DNA from 3 places in the Geodermatophilus sp. CPCC 205761 genome. Region 3 is predicted to be linked to each of the others. Evidence: riboswitches for the same ligand, from Rfam matches in the RefSeq annotation. Region 3 holds a riboswitch; each other region holds the start of a gene.

Region 1 (6,645 bases), on a different contig from region 3:
CCTGGTCGCGCAGAAGCTCGGGCTGGAGGCACGGTTCGAGACCGCCGACTTCGGCTCGATCATCGCCGGCGTGGGCTCGGGCCGGTACGAGGTGGGCGTCTCCTCGTTCACGATCAACCCCGAGCGGCTGCAGCAGGCCACCATGATCAGTTACTACTCGGCCGGCACCCAGTGGGCCACCAAGGCCGGCAACCCCGAGGGCGTCGACCCCGACAACGCCTGCGGGCTGACCATCGCGGTGCAGCGGGCCACCGTGCAGGTCGACGACATCACCGCCCGCTCGGAGGCGTGCGAGGCGGCCGGCGAGGAGCCGATCACGATCAACCAGTACGACCTGCAGAGCGACGCCACCGCGGCGATCGTCTCCGGTGCCGCCGTCGCCGGGCTGGCCGACTCCCCGGTCATGGCCTACGCCGTCCAGCAGACCGGCGGCCAGCTGGAGCTGCTCGGCGACATCTACGAGGCGGCGCCGTACGGGTACGTCGTCCCGCTGGAGGCGACGGAGTTCGCGCAGGCGATCGCCGACGCCCTCAGCGCCCTGATCGAGGACGGCACCTACACCGAGGTCCTCGAGCGCTGGGCCGTGGAGGACGGCGCCATCGACGCCCCGACGGTGAACCCCGCCGTCGGCTGACGAGGGCACCACACCCATGGCCGCCGAGGCCCCCGGCACCACCCGGCCGGCGCCGCCCGGACGCATCGAGGCGGTGCCGGTCCGGCACCCCGGCCGGTGGATCGCCACCGCCGTCATCGCGGTGCTGGTGGCGATGTTCGTCCACATGCTGGCCACCAACCCGGTGTTCCAGTGGGACTTCATGCTCGACAACATGTTCAGCCCGCCGGTGCTGCGGGGGCCCGGACGACGCTGATCATGACCGTCCTGGCGATGGTGCTGGGCGTGCTGCTCGGCATCGTCCTCGCGGTGATGCGGCTGTCGCCCAACCCCGTCGTCTCGGGCGCGGCGTGGACCTACATCTGGCTCTTCCGGGCGGTCCCCCGGATCGTCCTGCTCTTCTTCGTCGCGAACCTCGGCGCCCTCTACGCCACCTACGAGTTCGGGTTCCCCTTCGACCGGCAGCTCATGGACCTGTTCGGGTTCGACGCGGACCTGCGCCTGTTCGGCCTGAACGGCAACCAGATCTTCGCCGGGTTCACCGCGGGCCTGATCGGCCTCGTGCTCTCCGAGGGCGCCTACATGGCCGAGATCGTGCGGGCCGGGATCCAGTCGGTCGACCCGGGCCAGAACGAGGCCGCCTCCGCCCTGGGGATGAGCCGCGGCAAGACCATGCGCCGGATCGTGCTGCCGCAGGCGATGCGCGTCATCATCCCGCCGACCGGCAACGAGACGATCGCGATGCTCAAGGACACCTCGCTGCTCATCGCCGTCCCGGTGACGACGGAGCTCAACTTCCAGCTGCGGGCGATCGGCAGCCGGACCTTCCAGATCATCCCGATGGCCGTGGCCTCGATCCTCTGGTACGTGGCGCTGGCCAGCCTGCTGATGATCGGCCAGTACTTCCTGGAGCGGCGGTTCAACCGGGGCTTCGGCAGCCGGGAGACGCGGGCGCAGCGGGCCGCCCGCGAGGCCCGCGAGGTCGGGGGCCAGAAGTGACCGGGGACGGGCAGCCGATGGTCCGGGCCGAGGGCGTGCGCAAGTCCTTCGGTCAGGTCGAGGTGCTCAAGGGCATCGACCTGGAGGTCGCCGCCGGCGAGGTGGTCTGCGTGATCGGCCCCTCCGGCTCGGGGAAGTCGACGTTCCTGCGCTGCATCAACCACCTGGAGAAGATCGACGCCGGCCGGCTGTGGGTGAACGGGCACCTGGTCGGCTACCGCGAGCACGGCGGCAAGCTGCACGAGCTGCCCGACCGGCAGGTCGCTGCCCAGCGCCGCGACATCGGCATGGTCTTCCAGCGGTTCAACCTCTTCCCGCACATGACGGCGCTGGAGAACGTCGTCGAGGCACCCACCCAGGTGAAGGGCGTGCGCAAGGCGGAGGCCCGCCGGCGGGGCGTCGAGCTGCTGGAGCGGGTGGGCCTCGGCGACCGGGTGCACAACTACCCGAACCAGCTCTCCGGCGGCCAGCAGCAGCGGGTGGCGATCGCCCGGGCCCTGGCGATGGAGCCGCAGCTCATGCTCTTCGACGAGCCGACGTCCGCGCTGGACCCGGAGCTCGTCGGCGAGGTCCTCGACGTCATGCGGGGGCTCGCCGGGTCGGGGATGACGATGGTCGTCGTCACCCACGAGATGGGCTTCGCCCGCGAGGTCGGCGACTCCCTGGTCTTCATGGACGACGGCGTGGTCGTCGAGGCCGGCGACCCGCGGCGCGTGCTCGGCGACCCCCAGCACGCCCGCACCCGGGCGTTCCTCTCCAAGGTGCTGTAGGGCCGGCCTCCGCCGCCTGACCGGCCCCGATGCGCCTGGGGCCCCTGTGCCGGGTGTGCTCCCGTCTGCATAAGATCGCGTCTGGCTCACGAGAGGCAGTGCGAAGCACCTGGCTGGCTGCCCGGCAACCTCGACTCCGTCCGAGGTGCTCCAGGGGAAGAGCCGGCCGGTCGGCGCCCGCCGTCCGGCAAGGACGGAGGTCCTCGCGCGCCGCGGGGTCTCCCGATGAGAGGAGACCGGCGCATGCCCGACCCCCAGAGCTGGAGCTTCGAGACCCGGCAGATCCACGCCGGCACGAGCCCCGACCCGACCACCGGGGCCCGTGCCCTGCCGATCTACGCCACCACCGCCTACCAGTTCCGCGACGCCCAGCACGCCGCGGACCTGTTCGCGCTGGCCGAGATGGGCAACATCTACACCCGGATCATGAACCCGACGCAGGACGCGCTGGAGCAGCGCGTGGCCTCGCTGGAGGGCGGCGTCGCGGCGCTGGCGGTGTCGAGCGGGCAGTCCGCCACGACCCTGGCGCTGCTCAACATCGCCGAGTCCGGCGACCACGTCGTCGCGTCCGCCTCGCTCTACGGCGGCACGTACAACCTGCTGCACCACTCGCTGCCCAAGCTCGGCGTCACCGTCTCCTTCGTCGAGGACCCCGACGACCCGGAGAACTGGCAGTCGCTGGTCCAGGAGAACACCAAGGCCTTCTTCGGCGAGACGATCGGCAACCCCAAGGGCGACATCCTCGACATCAGCGCGGTGTCGGAGGTGGCGCACCGCAACGGCGTCCCGCTGATCGTCGACAACACGATCGCCACCCCGTTCCTCATCCGGCCGATCGAGTTCGGTGCCGACGTCGTCGTGCACTCGGCGACCAAGTACCTGGGCGGGCACGGCACGGTGATCGCCGGGCTGATCGTCGACGCCGGCAACTTCACCTGGACCGGCGGGAAGTTCCCCGGCTTCACCGAGCCCGACCCGACCTATCACGGCGTCGTCTACGCCGACCTCGGTGCGCCGGCGTACGCGCTCAAGGCACGGGTGCAGCTGCTGCGGGACCTCGGCCCGGCGATCTCGCCGTTCAACGCCTTCCTCGTCGTGCAGGGGATCGAGACGCTGTCGCTGCGCATGGAGCGGCACGTGGCCAACACCCAGCGGGTCGCGGAGTTCCTCGAGGCGCACGACTCCGTCGACCGGGTCAACTACCCGGGGCTGGCGTCGTCCCCGTGGCACGCCGCGCAGCGGAAGTACGCGCCGCGCGGCGCCGGCGCCGTCCTCACCTTCGAGCTGCACGGCGGGGTCGAGGCCGGCAAGCGGTTCGTCGACGCGCTGGAGCTGCACAGCCACGTGGCCAACATCGGCGACGTGCGCAGCCTGGTCATCCACCCGGCGTCGACGACGCACTCGCAGCTGACCGCCGAGGAGCAGCTGACCACCGGCGTCACCCCCGGCCTGGTGCGGCTGGCGGTCGGCCTGGAGGGGATCGACGACATCCTCGCCGACCTGGAGGCCGGCTTCCGCGCCGCGAAGTCCGCCGAGTGAGAAGGACGTCCTGACGTGAGCGGGGCCCGGGTCGCCCCCTGGGCCCCGCCGCGCCCGGGCGGCTGGCGCGAGGGGGACCCGGTCGGCGACCGGCGCTTCCTCGACCTGCCCGGTCCGCTCGGGCTGGACCGCGGCGGGTCGCTGCCGGCGGTCCGGGTGGCCTACGAGACGTGGGGGACGCTCGCGCCCGGCGGGGGCAACGCCGTCCTGGTCGAGCACGCGCTCACCGGCGACAGCCACGTCGTGGGCCCGCCCGGCCCGGGCCACCCGACGCCGGGCTGGTGGGACGGGCTCGTCGGGCCCGGGGCGCCGCTGGACACCGACCGGCTGTTCGTCGTCTGCGCCAACGTCCTCGGCGGCTGCCAGGGGACGACCGGCCCGTCGTCCCCGGCCCCGGACGGCGCTCCGTGGGGCGCGCGCTTCCCCGCCGTCACCGTGGGCGACCAGGTGCGGGTGGAGGCCGCGCTGGCCGACGCCCTCGGCATCGACCGGTGGACGGCGGTGCTCGGTGGCTCGATGGGTGGCATGCGGGCGCTGGAGTGGGCGGTCGGGCTGCCCGACCGGGTCGGAGCGCTGTTCTTCCTCGCCTCCGGTGCCGCCGCGACCGCCGACCAGATCGGCACCCAGACCACCCAGCAGGCCGCGGTCCGTGCCGACCCGGCCTGGGCCGGCGGGGACTACCTGCCCGGCCCCGGACCGGTCGACGGGCTCGGCGTCGCCCGGCGGATCGCGCACCTGACCTACCGCAGCGCCGGGGAGCTGGACGAGCGCTTCGGCACCGCGGTGCAGGGCGACGGCCGGTACGCGGTCGCCTCCTACCTGGACCACCACGCCGGCAAGCTCGCCGCCCGGTTCGACGCCGGCAGCTACGTGGTGCTGACCGAGGCGATGAACTCCTGGGACGTCGGCCGCGACCGGGGCGGGGTCGAGGCGGCGCTGTCCCGGGTCACCGCGCGGGCGGTGGTGGCCGGCGTGGACAGCGACCGGCTGTACCCGCTCGCGCTCCAGCAGCAGGTCGCCGACGGCCTCGGCGTCCCGCTGCGGGTGCTCTCCTCGCCGTACGGCCACGACGGGTTCCTCATCGAGATCGACGCCGTCGGTGCGCTTGTTCGGGAGCTGCTGGCCGGCTGAGCTGCGCGGCTCAGTCCATGGCGTCGCCGGGCACCTGGCCGGCCGGGGGCAGCTTGTGGCGGACCACCGGCCGGACCCGCCGCGCCGAGGCCAGCCGCGAGGTGTAGCTCTCGGCGTTGCCCCGGATGTGGGCGAGGTCGTCGTCGGTCGTCTGCCGGAGCACCTTGGCCGGCACGCCGCCGACGAGGGAGCCCGGCGGGACCTCGGTGCCCTGGGTGACGACGGCGCCGGCGGCGACGATCGACCCCGAGCCGATGTGGGCGCCGTTCATCACGACGCTGCCCATGCCGACCAGGACGTCGTCGTCCACCCGGGCGCCGTGCAGCACCACGTTGTGCCCCACGGTGACCCCCCGGCCGAGGACGAGGGGGAAGCCCGGGTCGGAGTGCAGCGTGCAGCCGTCCTGCACGTTGGTCCCCTCGCCGATCTCGATGACCTCGTGGTCGGCGCGGGCGACCGCGCCGTACCAGATGCTCGAGTGCGGCCCCATGGTCACCGCACCGACCACGATCGCCGTCGGCGCGACGAAGGCCTCGTCGTCGATCTTCGGCGCGCCGAACTCCAGTTCCGCGATGTAGTTGTCCGCCACGGTGCACACCCCAGCACAGTGCCGCCCGCAATGCACCTGTCGGGCACACTCGCCGCATGCCCGCACCGCTGCCGCCGCTGCCCACCTCCGTCGTCGGGAGCCTCCCGCAGCCCGGTTGGCTGCTCGACCACGACAAGCTGGCCCACCAGACCCCGCCCCGCGTGCGGGCCCGCGAGCTGTGGCGGGTGGCGCCGGAGCAGCTCGAGGAGGCGCAGGACGACGCCACGCTGCTCGCCGTCCGCGCGCAGGAGGCCGCGGGGTTGGACATCCTCACCGACGGCGAGCAGCGCCGGGAGTCCTACTCCAACCACTTCGCCACCGCGCTGGAGGGCGTGGACATCGACACCCCCGGGTCGGTCATCAACCGCTCGGGCCGGCCGATCCCGGTGCCGCGGGTGGTCGGGGAGATCCGGCGTCCGGCGCCGGTCCAGGCGCGCGACGTGGCGTTCCTCCGGGCCGCCACCGACCGCACCGTGAAGATCACCGTCCCCGGTCCGTTCACGATGGCCCAGCAGTCGCAGGACGAGCACTACGGCGACGACCGCGCCCTCGCCCTGGCGTACGCCGACGTCGTCCGCGCGGAGATCGCCGACCTGTTCGCCGCCGGCGCGGACATCGTGCAGATCGACGAGCCGTGGCTGCAGGCCCGCCCCGAGGTGGCCCGCCGGTACGGGGCCGAGGCGGTGACCCGGGCCGTGGAGGGCGCGGCCGGGCCGGTCCACCTGCACCTGTGCTTCGGCTACGCCGCGATGGTGTCCGAGCGGCCGGAGGGCTACTCCTTCCTGCCGGAGCTGGCCGACACCCCCGTCGCCGCGGTGTCGGTCGAGACGGCGCAGTCGCACCTGGACCCGGCGCAGCTGCGGCCGCTGCGCGGCAAGGGCATCGCGCTGGGCGTGCTGGACCTGTCGACCCCGGAGGTGGAGACGCCCGAGGTGATCGCCGACCGGGTGCGCCGCGCGCTGGACGACGTCGACGTCGAGAAGCTCGTGCTCTCCAGCGACTGC
Region 2 (6,645 bases), on a different contig from region 3:
CACTTCACCGAGGTCGCGCGGGTCCGGAAGGACGACTTCGGCGCCGACTCCCTGGAGCGTCCGGCGCTGGTGCACACGCCCGAGGGCCGCTGGCGGCTGTACGTCAGCTGCGCGACGCCGGGCACCAGCCACTGGCGGGTGGACCTGCTCGAGGCCGGCCGCGTCGAGGACCTCGCCGCGGCCACTCCCCGCACCGTCCTGCCCGGCAGCGACGGCGAGGCGGTCAAGGACCCGGTGGTCCGGTTCGACGGCCGGCAGTGGCACCTGTGGGCCTCGGTCCACCCGCTCGACGACCCGCACGCCACCGACCGCATGACCACCGAGCACGCCACCAGCCCGGACGGCGTCGAGTGGACCTGGCGCGGGACCGCGCTGGCCGGCACGCCGGGGAGCTGGGACGCCCGCGGCGTGCGGTTCGCCGCCGTCGTCCTGGACGGCGACCGGACCTGGGCCCTCTACGACGGCCGGGCCACCGCGGCGGAGAACTGGGAGGAGCGCACCGGCCTGGCCGTCGCGAACGGCGACGGCCGGTTCCGCGCGGCTCCCGACGGCCCGCTGCTGCAGAGCCCGCACCCACCCGGCGGGCTGCGCTACGCCGACGCGGTGGCCCTGCCCGGCGGCGGCACCCGCTGGTTCTACGAGGCCACCCGCGCCGACGGCGCGCACGAGCTGCGCACCGTCCTGCTGCCGGGCTGACACGGTCACTTCCCGGGGGAGCCGCAGCCGGCTCCCCGGGTGACGGCCCCCGGGTCCGCGCCGGCCAGGCCGGCCAGGGGGCGGGGGTCGTCGGCCGGCGCCCACCGCCCCGACCGGACGGCGTAGTCGACCGCCGGCCCGCGGTCGAGGAAGGCGGCCAGGCCCTCGAGGAGCCGGTCCACGTCGGCCGCGGTGGTGGCCAGCCCCACGCTGGCCCGCAGCGCCCCCTGCGGCACGCCGAGCCGGGCCAGCAGCGGGTGCGCACAGAACCGGCCGTCCCGCACGCCGACGCCGTGCTCGGCGGACAGGACGGCGGCGACCAGGCCCGGGTCGGCCCCGTCGACGGTGAACGAGACGACGCCGGTGGGCGCGGTCGAGTCCGGCCAGATCCGCAGCCGGCGGACGCCGGGCAGGGCGTCGAGCCCCGCCTCCAGCCGGTCCCGCAGCGCGAGCTCGTGGGTCTCGAGCGCGCCGTCGGGCAGCGCCGCCAGCGCGTCGCAGGCGGCGGCCAGCGCCACCGCCCCCAGCACGTTGGGGGATCCGCCCTCGTGCCGGTGCGGGGCCGCGGCCCACGTCGTCCCCTCGACGGTCACCTCGTGCACCGCCCCGCCGCCGGCGAGGTGCGCCGGCGCGTCGTCCAGCCAGTCCCGCCGGCCGACCAGCGCGCCGGTGCCGAAGGGGGCGTAGAGCTTGTGGCCGGAGAAGGCGACGTAGTCGGCGCCGGTCGCGGCCAGGGAGAACCGGCGGTGCGGCACCAGCTGCGCGCCGTCGACGGCGACCCGGGCCCCGGCGGCGTGCGCCAGCTCGACGACGTCGGCCAGGGGCAGCGCCTCGCCGGTCACGTTGGACGCCCCGGTGACCGCGACCAGGGCGTAGCGGCCGCGCACCAGCTCCGCGGCCAGCTCGCGCAGGGTCGCCGTCACCGTCGCCTGCGTGGGCAGCACGGTCGTGGCGGCCCGGCGCTGCCACGGCAGCAGGTCGGCGTGGTGCTCACAGTCGAGGACGAGCACCCGATCCCCGGCGGGCACGCACCCGGCCAGCAGGTTGAGCGCGTCGGTCGTGTTCCGCGTCAGCACGCAGACGTCGTCGACGCGGGCGCCGACGAAGCCGGCGACGGTGTCCCGCGCCGACTCGTAGAGGGCGGTCGACACCTGGGAGAGGTAGCCGGCGCCGCGGTGCACGCTGGCGTAGAGCGGCAGCGCCTCGGCCACCCGGTCGGCGACGGCGACCAGGGCGGGCGTGCTGGCCGCGGTGTCCAGGTCGGCGTACGGGGCGCGGCCGGCGGGCACCAGCGGCACCTCGGTGTCCGCGCCGACGACCGGCAGCAGCGGGCAGCCGGCCGGAGCGGCGGGACGGGACAGGACAGCGCCGGTCACGGGGCCTCCTCGGTTCGGGGACCCGTGCGGGCCCGCGCTTGCGGACGCCGGTCGGCGCCCGCCGGGTCGTCACCCGGGGCACCCCATCGCGGAGGGAGGGTTGCCGGCCAGCGAGCCGGGGCTTGTCGCTGGCGCTCTTGACCTGCCGGGCAGCGTGACATGCGACCCGGTTACCCGTCAAACCCGATCGAGATGGTAGAGATATGTCCGTGCCCGCCGTCCTCACCTCGACCGCCGCCGCTCCGCGGCTGGTCCGGCGTGTGCACGTGGACCTGGGCCGGGTCTGGTCCGCGCGCTGTCGCTGACGCCGCCCCGCGTCCCCTCCCCCGGCCGCCCGTCCCGCGCGGCCCCCGTCACCCCTGAGGACCACCCGTGCCGATCGAGTTCCTGGGCATCGCCGCCACCAACGACGGTTCCGAGACCACCCCGCGCTCCGGGCCGAGCTTCGACAAGGAGTTCACGCTGCGGCTCGGCCGCGCACACGAGGACTGGGGGTGGGACCGCGTGCTGTTCGCCTACGGGTCCGGCTCCCCCGAGCCGTCGGCGGCCGCCGCGTTCCTGCTCTCGCACACCGAGCGGCTGCAGGTGCTGCTGGCCCACCGGCCCAACGTCAGCTACCCGACCTTCGCCGCGAAGACCTTCGCCACGCTGGACCGGATCGGCGACGGCCGGCTGACCGTCCACTTCATCACCGGCGGCACCGACGCCGAGCAGCGCCGCGAGGGCGACCACCTGACCAAGGACCAGCGCTACGGCCGCACCCGCGAGTACATCCAGATCGTCAAGAAGGCGTGGACCTCGCACGAGCCCTTCGACTGGGACGGCGAGCACTACCGGTTCGCCGACTTCGTGAGCGACACCTTCCCGGTGCAGCAGCCGCGGCCCGACGTCTCCTTCGGCGGCTCGTCGGAGGCCGCCTACGCCGCGGGCGGGGCCGAGGCCGACGTCTACGCGCTGTGGGGCGAGCCGCTGGCCGAGACCGCGGCGCAGATCGAGCGCGTGCACGCGGCGGCCCGCGCGGCCGGGCGGACGACGATGCCCCGCATCCAGGTCGCCTTCCGTCCCATCATCGCGCCGACCGAGGAGCTGGCCTGGGAGAAGGCGCACCGCACCGTCGACCGGATCGCCGCCCGCACCGGCGGCGGCGCGCAGCCGCTGACCCGGCGGCACCCGCTCACCGAGCCGGAGAACGCCGGCTCCCAGCGGCTGCTGGCGATCGCCGAGCGCGGCGAGCGCTTCGACCGCGCGCTGTGGACGCCGACGGCGACGGCGACCGGCGGCGCGGGCAACTCCAACGCGCTGGTCGGCACCCCCGAGACGGTCGCCCAGGCGCTGCTGGACTACGTGGACCTCGGCGTGGACATCATCTCGATGCGCGGCTACGACCTGCTCGGGGATGCCATCGACGTCGGCCGGTACGTGCTGCCGATCGTGCGCGAGGAGGTCGCCAAGCGCGACGCCGCCGCGGCGGCCGCCCCGTGAGCACGATCGCGGTCGTCGGCAACCCCAAGCCGCACTCCCGGACCCGCGCCGCCGCCGAGCACGTCGTCGAGCGGCTCACCGGCGCCCCGCCGGACCGCGTCGTCGACGTGGTCGACCTCGGCTCAGGCCTGCTCGGCTGGGGCGACCCGGCGGTCGAGGAGGCGGTCGCCGCGCTGCGGGCCGCCGAGGTCGCCGTCGTCGCCAGCCCCACCTACAAGGCGACCTACACCGGCCTGCTCAAGCTGTTCCTCGACCAGGTCGGCACCGGCGACCTCGCCGGCGTGGTGGCGGTCCCGCTCATGCTCGGCGCGGGGCCCGCCCACGCGCTGGCGCCGGACCTGCTGCTCAAGCCGGTCCTGGTCGAGCTCGGCGCCACCACGCCCACCCGCGGGCTCTACCTGCTCGACAAGACCTGGGACGCCCCCGGCCCGCTGGACGACTGGCTGGCCGTCGCGGGACCGCAGGTGGCGGCGGCCCGCACCGCCGGACGGCGCTGACGTGGAGGTCTCCTGGTTCCTGCCCAGCCGTGGCGACGGCCGCGACGTCGGGCCGGCGACGACCGACCGCGGGCACAGCGCCGCGGCGCTGCGCCGGCGGCCCACCCTGGAGTACCTGGCCGCGGTGGCGCAGGCCGCCGAGCAGGCCGGGTTCGCGGCGGTGCTCACCCCGACCGGGTCCGGCTGCGAGGACGCGTGGGTGGTCTGCTCCGCGCTGGTGCCGCTGACCTCCCGGCTGCACTTCCTGGTCGCCTTCCGGCCGGGCTTCGTGCTCCCGACCCTCGCCGCCCAGCAGGCCGCGTCGTTCCAGCGGCTGTCGGGCAACCGGCTGCGGCTCAACGTCGTCACCGGCGGGGACCCGGTGGAGCAGCGCGCCTACGGCGACTTCCTCGACCACGACGCCCGGTACGCCCGCACCGGCGAGTTCCTCGAGGTGCTGCGCCGCTGCCTGGCCGGGGAGCGGTTCGACGTCGCCGGTGAGCACTTCGCCGCGCGCGACGCCGGCCTGGTCCGGCCGCCGGACGTCGTCCCGCCGGTCTACCTGGGCGGCGCCTCCCCGGCCGCGGAGGAGGTGACCGCCCGCTGGGTGGACCGGTACCTCACCTGGGGCGAGCCGCCGGCCATGGTCGCGCCGCGGCTGGACCGGGTGCGGGAGCGGGCGGCCGCGCACGGCCGCACCGTCCGGTTCGGGATGCGGCTGCACGTCGTCGCCCGGGACACGCCGGAGCAGGCCTGGGCCGAGGCCGACCGGATGCTGGCCGGGATGCCGGCGTCGGCGATCGCCGCCACGCAGGAGCGCTTCGCCCGCATGGACTCCGTCGGCCAGGCGCGGATGACGTCGCTGCACGGCGGCGCCGCCGGCGACGGCGCCCGGTCGCTGGAGGTCGCCCCCAACCTGTGGGCGGGCATCGGCCTGGTCCGCGAGGGGGCGGCCACCGCGCTGGTCGGCAGCTCCGAGCAGGTGGCCGAGCGGCTGGCCGAGTACGCGGCGCTGGGCGTCGACGAGTTCGTCCTGTCCGGCTACCCGCACCTCGAGGAGGCGTGGCGGGTCGGCGAGGAGGTCCTCCCCCTGCTGGCCCGCGAACCGGTGGGTGCCCGGTGAGGCTCACCCGCCGCACGGCGGTGGACCTGGTGCGGACGGCGAGCGCGCTCTGTCGCGGCTGCTGAGCGCCCCCGACCTCCAGACCACCCCGAACTCCCCGAGGAAGACCCCGTGACCCGTTCCCTGCTGTCCCCTGCCCTGTCCTCCGTGCTGTACCGCCCGGACGACACGACCACCCTCCGCACCGGCGCCGCCGCACTCGCCGCCGCCCTCGCCGCCGCGGAGGCCGCCTGGTCCCCGCTGGTCGAGTACCGGCCCGAGAGCCGCTGGAGCGCCCTGCTCGACCAGGGGCTCGCCGCCGACGTCCTCGACCCGTCCCTGCACCCCGAGCTGGCCCGCGCCCAGGTCTGGCTGCTGTCCTGGCTGCCCGGCCAGGGCACCGGGCTGCACGACCACGGCGGCTCCGCCGGCGCCTTCGCCGTCGTCCGCGGCACCCTGCGCGAGCGCGTCGGCGCCCGGGAGGACGCCGCCGAGCTCACCACCGGCCGGGTGCGGCACTTCGGACCGCACCACGTGCACCAGGTGCTCAACGGCGGCGCGGAGGCCGCGGTCAGCGTGCACGTGTACACCCCGCGGCTGACCGTCATGAACACCTACCGCGTCGACCGGGGCGCGCTGCAGCGCACCGGCACCGAGCGGGCCGGCGTCGACTGGTGACCGGCCGCTGAGACACCGCCGGGCCGCACCGCTGAGCAGAGGCGGTGCGGCCCGGCGGTCCGCTCTCAGGCCGGCTGCGGCACCCGGTTGTCGAACAGCGCGATCGCGGCCGCGGTGTTGGAAGCGGGGACGAAGTAGTGCGAGTGCACCTTCGTCACCTGCTCGTTCATGGCACCGCGCATGATCAGCCACATGATCATCTCGATGCCCTCGGAGCCGGCCTCGCGGATGTAGTCCTGCCGGGAGAGCGCGGTCAGCTTGGCCGGGTCCTTCTCGATGGCCTCGAGGAACATGTGGTCGAAGTCGGGGTTGATGTAGCCCGCCCGCGCGCCGGCCAGCTGGTGGGACATGCCGCCGGTGCCGAGGATCGCCACCTTGACGTCCTTGGGGTAGCTGCGGATGGCCCGCCCCAGGGCCTGGCCCAGCGCGTAGCAGCGGGCCGCCGTCGGCTGCGGGTACTGGATGACGTTGACCAGCAGCGGGATCACCGGGCACGGCCAGGCGTCCCCGGGGTCCGGCGTCCACACCGACAGCGGGACGGTGAACCCGTGGTCGACCTCGAGCTCCTGGAAGACGGTGAGGTCGAAGCCGTCGTCGACCAGCTGCTCGAGCAGGTGCAGCGACAGCTCCGGATCGCCGACGACGTCGGGCACCGGGCGCTTGCCGAAGCCCTCGTCGGCCACGTCGTACCGCTCGGCGGTGCCGATGCCGAAGGTCGGGACGATGTCGAGGTCGATGCCGTTGGCGTGGTCGTTGTAGATCACGATGGCCACGTCCGGCTCGTGCTCGGCCAGCCACTCGCGGGCCGGCGCGTAGCCGTCGAACAGCGGCTTCC
Region 3 (6,645 bases):
GCCGGACGGTCATCGTGTCCAGCCACCTGCTCAGCGAGATCGAGCAGACCTGCAGCCACGTCGTCGTCATGACCAAGGGACAGAAGATCGCCCAGGGCACGGTGGAGGAGATCGTCGGCACCGGCGGCGCGGTGCTCGTCGGCCTGGTCGACGACGCCGACACCGACCGCGCGATCGCCGTCCTCGAGGGGCTGCCGGGGGTGTCGGCCGTGCACACCGACGAGGGGCTGGTCGCCGAGCTCGACGGCACCAGCCGGGTCCGGGCGCTGCAGGCTCTGGTCGAGGCCGGCCTCGAGGTCGACGCCTTCACGCCGCGGCGCCGGCTGGAGGACGCGTTCCTGGCGCTGGTGGGGGAGGAGGCGTGAGCCGGAGCATGGAGACCGAGCACGTCCAGCCGACGGGGGCGATCGCCGGGTACCGGCCCGAGCGCACGCTGCGGCTGTCGGTCGAGCTGCGCCGGCAGTTCAAGCGCCGGCGCACCATCGGCGTCTTCGCCCTGATGGTCGCGCTGCCGCTGATCCTGATCGCGGCGCTGCAGCTGGGGGCCAGCGAGGAGGCGGCGGAGAACAGCCGGCTGAACCTCGTCGACGTCGCCACCTCCAGCGGGCTGAACTTCACCCTGTTCGTGCTGTTCGCGACGACCAGCTTCTTCCTGGTCGTCGTCTACGCGCTGTTCTTCGGCGACACGGTTGCCGCCGAGGCGCAGTGGGGGTCGCTGCGCTACACGCTGGCCACGCCGGTGCCGCGGATGCGGCTGCTCCGGCAGAAGTGGTACGCGGCCCTGGTGCTCTCGGTGGGGGCGCTGCTGGCGCTGGTCCTCACCGGACTGGTGGCCGGTGGCATCGCCTTCGGGTTCGAGGCGATCCAGACGCCGATCGGCGTGACGCTCGGCCAGGGTGAGGGGCTGCTGCGGCTGGCCGGGATGGTCGGCTACCTCGCCGTCCACCTGCTCGTCGTCGGCACGCTGGCGTTCTGGTTCTCCACGATCACCGACGCGCCCCTGGCCGCGGTCGGCGGCGCGGTGTTCACCATGTTCGTCTTCGCGATCCTCGACCAGGTCGAGCAGCTCGGCGCGGTCCGCGACTGGTTCCCCACCGCGGAGGAGTTCGCCTGGACCGACCTGCTGCAGACCCCGGTCGACTCCGGCGACCTGTTCCGGGGCGTGGTCCAGTCGCTGGTGTACGCGGCGGTCTTCACCGCGCTGGCCTTCCGCCACTTCGCCCGCCGCGACGTCACGAGCTGATGGAGTGGTTCTGTCGGCGTGACGCCGACAGAACCACTCCATCAGAGACTCGCGCGGACGGCCTCGGCCCAGCCCTCGCCCATCGCGGCACCGGTCACCGCCACGTTCGGGACGGCGGCCAGCAGGTCGGCCATCCCGTCGACGGTCGCCCCGTTCGCGGTGATCCACAGCCGGCCGACCGCCGGCGCCATCTCCAGGTCGCTGACGCTGTCGCCGATCGCCACCGCGTCGTCGGGGGTCAGGCCGCGTCGCTCGAGGTCCCACGCGATCGCCGCGCCCTTGGAGATGCCGCGCGGCATCAGGTGGTAGACCCGCGGCGGCAGCGCGTCGGGGGCCAGGGTCATCCGGGACGTCGCCGGGATGGACCCGTTGTCGTTGAGCGTCAGCCAGCCGTGCCCGCGCTCGGCGAGGTACGCGTCGACGGCCAGGGGGTCCACCCGGCCGCGCAGCAGCGCGTCGGTCGTGTGGGTGGCGTGCCAGGGGGCGTGCCACTCCAGCCGGCCGGCGTGGCGCGCCAGCAGGTCCTCGACGACGCCGAGCTCGGCCATCACCTCCATCGGGGCCCGCGCGGCGTGCTCGGCGGGCAGCTCCCCGGTCAGCCGGTGGACGCCGCGGCCGCCGTCCCAGCCGACGACGGAGCCGAGCTCGGCGATCGCGCCGTCCGCCGCGAAGATCCGCGCCGCCTCCACCACCTGCTCGAACGTCCGCCCGCTGACCAGCACGAGCGGGACGCCGGCCCGGTGCAGGTCGAGCAGTGCGGTGGCCGGGCCGGCGGTGAGGTCGCGGGCGGCGGTGTGCCAGAAGGAGCCCCGGGGGCCGACCATCGTGCCGTCGAGGTCGGTGTAGACGATCCGCGCAGTCACGGACTCATCGTGGCCGGGTCCGCAGCGACGACGGTCACCTGGGTACAGTCGGTGCGTTCCACTCATCCAGAGGGGCAGAGGGACACGGCCCGATGAAGCCCCGGCAACCGCCGACCGCGCACTCCGCGGCGAGAGGTGCCAATTCCGTCCCGCGCGGCTCGACGGCCCGCCGCGGGGAAGATGAGGAGGTAGTCGTCGCATGACCCTGACCGCTCCCGGTTCCCTTCAGGCCGACTCCGGTGCCGGTGGCCCGGTGCCCCCGTGTCCGGCACGCGGGCTGGTGTGCCGCAACTGCGGCGCCACCTTCGGCCTGGTCGCCGAGCACGCCTGCGCCGAGTGCTTCGGCCCGCTCGAGGTCGACTACGACCCCGAGATCATGCGCGCGGTCACCCGCGAGCAGATCGAGGCCGGCCCGCAGAACATCTGGCGCTACGTCGCACTGCTGCCGGTGGGGCAGGACCCGGCCGACCGCGTCTCGCTCGACCCCGGCCTGACCCCGCTGGTGCGGGCCGACCGGCTGGCCGCGGAGCTGGGCGTCACCGGGGGCCTCTGGGTCAAGGACGACTCGGCCAACCCCACCCACTCGTTCAAGGACCGCGTGGTCAGCCTCGCGGCGACCGCCGCCAAGCGCCTGGGCTACACCAAGATCGCCGCAGCCTCCACCGGCAACCTGGCCAACTCGGTCGCCGCGCACGCCGCGCGGGTCGGCATCCCGTCGTTCGTGTTCATCCCGAGCGACCTGGAGCCGGGCAAGGTCGTCCAGTCGGCGGTCTACGGGCAGACGCTGGTCGCCGTCGACGGCTCCTACGACGACGTCAACCGGCTGACCAGCGAGCTCGCCGAGACCGACGAGTTCGAGGACACCGCCTTCGTCAACCAGAACGTGCGGCCCTACTACGCCGAGGGCTCCAAGACGATGGGTTACGAGATCGCCGAGCAGCTCGGCTGGCGGATCCCGGCCCAGGTCGTCATCCCCATGGCGTCGGGCTCGCTGCTCACCAAGGTGGACAAGGCGTTCCGCGAGCTGACCACCGCCGGCATCGTCGAGGCGAGCGAGTGGACGATCTTCGGCGCCCAGTCGGCCGGCTGCGACCCGATCGCCACGGCCTTCGACAACGGGTGGGACGTCGTCAAGCCGGTGAAGCCGACCGGCATCGCCAAGTCGCTCAACATCGGCAACCCCGCCGACGGCCCGTACGCGCTCGACGCGATCCGGCGCACCGGTGGCGCGGTCGGCCGGGTGGACGACGAGCAGATCGTGCAGGGCATCCGCGACCTCGCCCGGACCACCGGGGTGTTCGCCGAGACCGCCGGCGGCGTCACGGTCGCGGTGCTGCGCCAGCTCCTGGAGGACGGCCGGCTGGACCCGGCCAAGGAGACCGTCGTCCTCAACACCGGGGAGGGCCTCAAGACCCTCGACCCGCTGGAGCCGGTCGTCGGGCCGACCCACCGGGTGCAGCCGTCGCTGAAGTCGGTGCGGGCGGCCGGTCTCATCGGGTGACGGAGTAGGGTCGCAGCCGGATCGGGGGACGTCGTCCCTCCATCCGTGTCCGGCGTGGGTGAGGTTGCTCTCACCACGCCCTTCGTGTTGTACCTTCTCCCGCGGTTCGGTTCCACGTTCGTGTTCGACGGGCGGAAGAGCTAGACCCGGCGCTGGAATGGCTGGCGTCGTCCGCACGCACGAAACGTGGGAGCACACGTGGCACAGGGCACCGTGAAGTGGTTCAACGCCGAGAAGGGCTTCGGCTTCATCGCCGTCGACGGCGGCCAGGACGTCTTCGTCCACTACTCCGCCATCCAGATGGACGGGTACAAGAGCCTCGACGAGGGCCAGCGGGTCACCTTCGAGGTCGTCCAGGGTGAGAAGGGGCCGCAGGCCGACAGCGTGCGCTCCGCCTGAGCTCGCAGGTCCTCGCCGAGGCCCGGTTCCCCGCCAGGGGGCCGGGCCTCGGTCGTGTCCGGGAGGCCGCAGAGGCACTCGGTCGGGCCGGGGAACAGCCGGCGCCCACCCCCCGTTCTTGCACTCGGCAGGGTCGAGTGCCAAACTCTCGGTTGGCACTCGACAGTGCCGAGTGCCAATCAGGTCGGATGCGGTGAGGCACTGGTGTGCGGGCCGACGGAGTGCCCGTGCCACCGGTGTCGTCCGTCGCGGGCGCCGAACCCGGCCGTGCAGCGATCCATGCATGGAGGACATCACCACATGGCCAAGATGATCGCCTTCGAGGAAGAGGCTCGCCGCGGCCTCGAGCGGGGCATGAACACCCTCGCCGACGCCGTCAAGGTGACCCTCGGCCCCAAGGGCCGCAACGTCGTCCTCGAGAAGAAGTGGGGTGCCCCCACCATCACCAACGATGGTGTGAGCATCGCCAAGGAGATCGAGCTCGAGGACCCGTGGGAGAAGATCGGCGCCGAGCTGGTCAAGGAGGTCGCCAAGAAGACCGACGACGTCGCGGGTGACGGCACCACCACCGCCACCGTGCTCGCCCAGGCGCTCGTGCGCGAGGGCCTGCGCAACGTCGCCGCCGGCGCCAACCCGATGGCCCTCAAGAAGGGCATCGAGAAGGCCGTCGAGTCGGTCACCGAGTACCTCCTCTCGACCGCGAAGGACGTCGAGACCAAGGAGCAGATCGCCGCCACCGCGTCGATCTCCGCCGCTGACCCGGCCATCGGCGAGCTCATCGCCGAGGCGATGGACAAGGTCGGCAAGGAAGGCGTCATCACCGTCGAGGAGAGCAACACCTTCGGCCTCGAGCTCGAGCTCACCGAGGGCATGCGCTTCGACAAGGGCTACATCTCGCCCTACTTCGTCACCGACGCCGAGCGCATGGAGGCCGTCCTCGACGACCCGTACGTGCTCGTCGTCAACAGCAAGATCAGCTCGGTCAAGGACCTGCTCCCGCTGCTGGAGAAGGTCATGCAGTCGGGCAAGCCGCTGGCCATCATCGCCGAGGACGTCGAGGGCGAGGCCCTCGCGACCCTGGTCGTGAACAAGATCCGCGGGACCTTCAAGTCCCTCGCGGTCAAGGCGCCCGGCTTCGGCGACCGCCGCAAGGCCATGCTGACCGACATCGCCATCCTCACCGGTGGCCAGGTCATCAGCGAGGAGGTCGGCCTCAAGCTGGAGTCCGCCGGCACCGAGCTGCTGGGCCGCGCCCGCAAGGTCGTCGTCACCAAGGACGAGACGACGATCGTCGAGGGTGCCGGTGACAGCGACCAGATCTCCGGCCGGGTCAACCAGATCCGCGCCGAGATCGAGAAGTCGGACTCCGACTACGACCGCGAGAAGCTGCAGGAGCGTCTGGCCAAGCTGGCCGGTGGCGTCGCCGTCATCAAGGCCGGCGCCGCGACCGAGGTCGAGCTCAAGGAGCGCAAGCACCGCATCGAGGACGCGGTGCGCAACGCCAAGGCCGCCGTCGAGGAGGGCATCGTCGCCGGTGGTGGCGTCGCCCTGGCGCAGGCCACCACCGTCGCGTTCGAGAAGCTCGAGCTCGAGGGTGACGAGGCGACCGGTGCCAACATCGTGCGCGTCGCGCTCGAGGCGCCGCTGAAGCAGATCGCCATCAACGCCGGCCTCGAGGGCGGCGTCGTGGCGGAGAAGGTGCGCAACTCGGAGACCGGCTGGGGCCTCAACGCCGCCACCGGCGAGTACGTGGACCTGGTCGCCAGCGGGATCATCGACCCCGCCAAGGTGACCCGCTCGGCGCTGCAGAACGCCGCCTCCATCGCGGCGCTCTTCCTCACCACCGAGGCCGTCATCGCCGACAAGCCGGAGAAGTCCGCTCCGGCCATGCCGGGTGGCGACGGCGGCATGGGCGGCATGGACTTCTAGAAGGACCACGTCGCCCCCCACGACGCGCTCTGCGCGCCGCGGGTCCCTGCGACGTAGCCGTTCCATCGCGTCACCTCGGCAGGGGCGGTCCGCTCAGGCGGGCCGCCCCTGTCGGCGTCTTCGCCCTCGTGTTCAGGCGTCGGGGGCGAAGACGCAGAACTCGTTGCCCTCGGGGTCGGCGAGCACGTCCCACCGGATCTCCGTGTCCCTGGCGCGCAGCAGCGTCGCCCCGGCGGCGAGCAGCGCGGCGGTGTCGCCGTCGACGTCGAGGTGCATCCGGTTCTTCACCGTCTTGCGCTCGGGGACCGGGTTCACCCAGATCAGCGGGCCGGCCCCGGACGGATCGGCGATCGGCACCGGCCCCGCCCGGTCGAAGGGCGTGCCGTCGTCCCGGGTGTCCCGTCGGACGTAGCCCAGGGCCGCGCACCACCAGTCGGCCAACGCCTGGTGGTCGTGGGCGTCGAGGCAGAGGTCCTTGAAGCGGGCGGGTGCGTCGGCCATGGCGGCAGCTCAGCACACCGGCGCGGCCCCCGGCAGGCCGAGGGCCCGTCACCGGATCGGTGACGGGCCCTCGGGGGTGCGGTCGTGCTGCGGGGCGTCAGCGCTGCCCCGGGTGCGGTCCCGGGTCAGCGGGACCGGGTCACCGCCGTCGTCAGGCTGGCGCCAGAGTCGGAGGTGACGGTGATCCGGTTGTCCGTCGGCAGCGCCGG

What was found. A riboswitch is a leader RNA that binds a small molecule or an ion and turns the genes downstream of it on or off. The one in region 3 is predicted to bind S-adenosylmethionine.
Region 1: linked by a shared signal. The riboswitch ahead of MY526_RS06400 (bifunctional o-acetylhomoserine/o-acetylserine sulfhydrylase) and the one ahead of thrC (threonine synthase) in region 3 are both predicted to bind S-adenosylmethionine.
Region 2: linked by a shared signal. The riboswitch ahead of MY526_RS17155 (aminotransferase class V-fold PLP-dependent enzyme) and the one ahead of thrC (threonine synthase) in region 3 are both predicted to bind S-adenosylmethionine.

What each region holds. Positions count from the first base shown of each region.
Region 1 is NZ_JALPKQ010000007.1:128,691-135,335, forward strand. It holds gene MY526_RS06380 (ABC transporter substrate-binding protein) at 1-634, shown strand, start outside; gene MY526_RS06385 (hypothetical protein) at 651-869, shown strand; gene MY526_RS06390 (amino acid ABC transporter permease) at 872-1,612, shown strand; gene MY526_RS06395 (amino acid ABC transporter ATP-binding protein) at 1,609-2,382, shown strand; SAM riboswitch class IV at 2,467-2,582, shown strand; gene MY526_RS06400 (bifunctional o-acetylhomoserine/o-acetylserine sulfhydrylase) at 2,626-3,921, shown strand; gene metX (homoserine O-acetyltransferase MetX) at 3,937-5,052, shown strand; gene MY526_RS06410 (gamma carbonic anhydrase family protein) at 5,063-5,650, opposite strand; gene MY526_RS06415 (uroporphyrinogen decarboxylase family protein) at 5,698-6,645, shown strand, end outside.
Region 2 is NZ_JALPKQ010000028.1:46,739-53,383, reverse strand. It holds gene MY526_RS17160 (hypothetical protein) at 1-696, shown strand, start outside; gene MY526_RS17155 (aminotransferase class V-fold PLP-dependent enzyme) at 702-2,072, opposite strand; SAM riboswitch class IV at 2,102-2,215, opposite strand; gene MY526_RS17150 (LLM class flavin-dependent oxidoreductase) at 2,445-3,554, shown strand; gene MY526_RS17145 (NADPH-dependent FMN reductase) at 3,551-4,051, shown strand; gene MY526_RS17140 (LLM class flavin-dependent oxidoreductase) at 4,053-5,153, shown strand; gene MY526_RS17135 (cysteine dioxygenase) at 5,265-5,810, shown strand; gene MY526_RS17130 (class III extradiol dioxygenase family protein) at 5,876-6,645, opposite strand, start outside.
Region 3 is NZ_JALPKQ010000013.1:3,838-10,482, forward strand. It holds gene MY526_RS10005 (alpha/beta fold hydrolase) at 1-365, shown strand, start outside; gene MY526_RS10010 (ABC transporter permease) at 362-1,243, shown strand; gene MY526_RS10015 (HAD family hydrolase) at 1,285-2,106, opposite strand; SAM riboswitch class I at 2,166-2,293, shown strand; gene thrC (threonine synthase) at 2,306-3,607, shown strand; gene MY526_RS10025 (cold-shock protein) at 3,806-4,006, shown strand; gene groL (chaperonin GroEL) at 4,307-5,935, shown strand; gene MY526_RS10035 (VOC family protein) at 6,068-6,436, opposite strand; gene MY526_RS10040 (fibronectin type III domain-containing protein) at 6,562-6,645, opposite strand, start outside.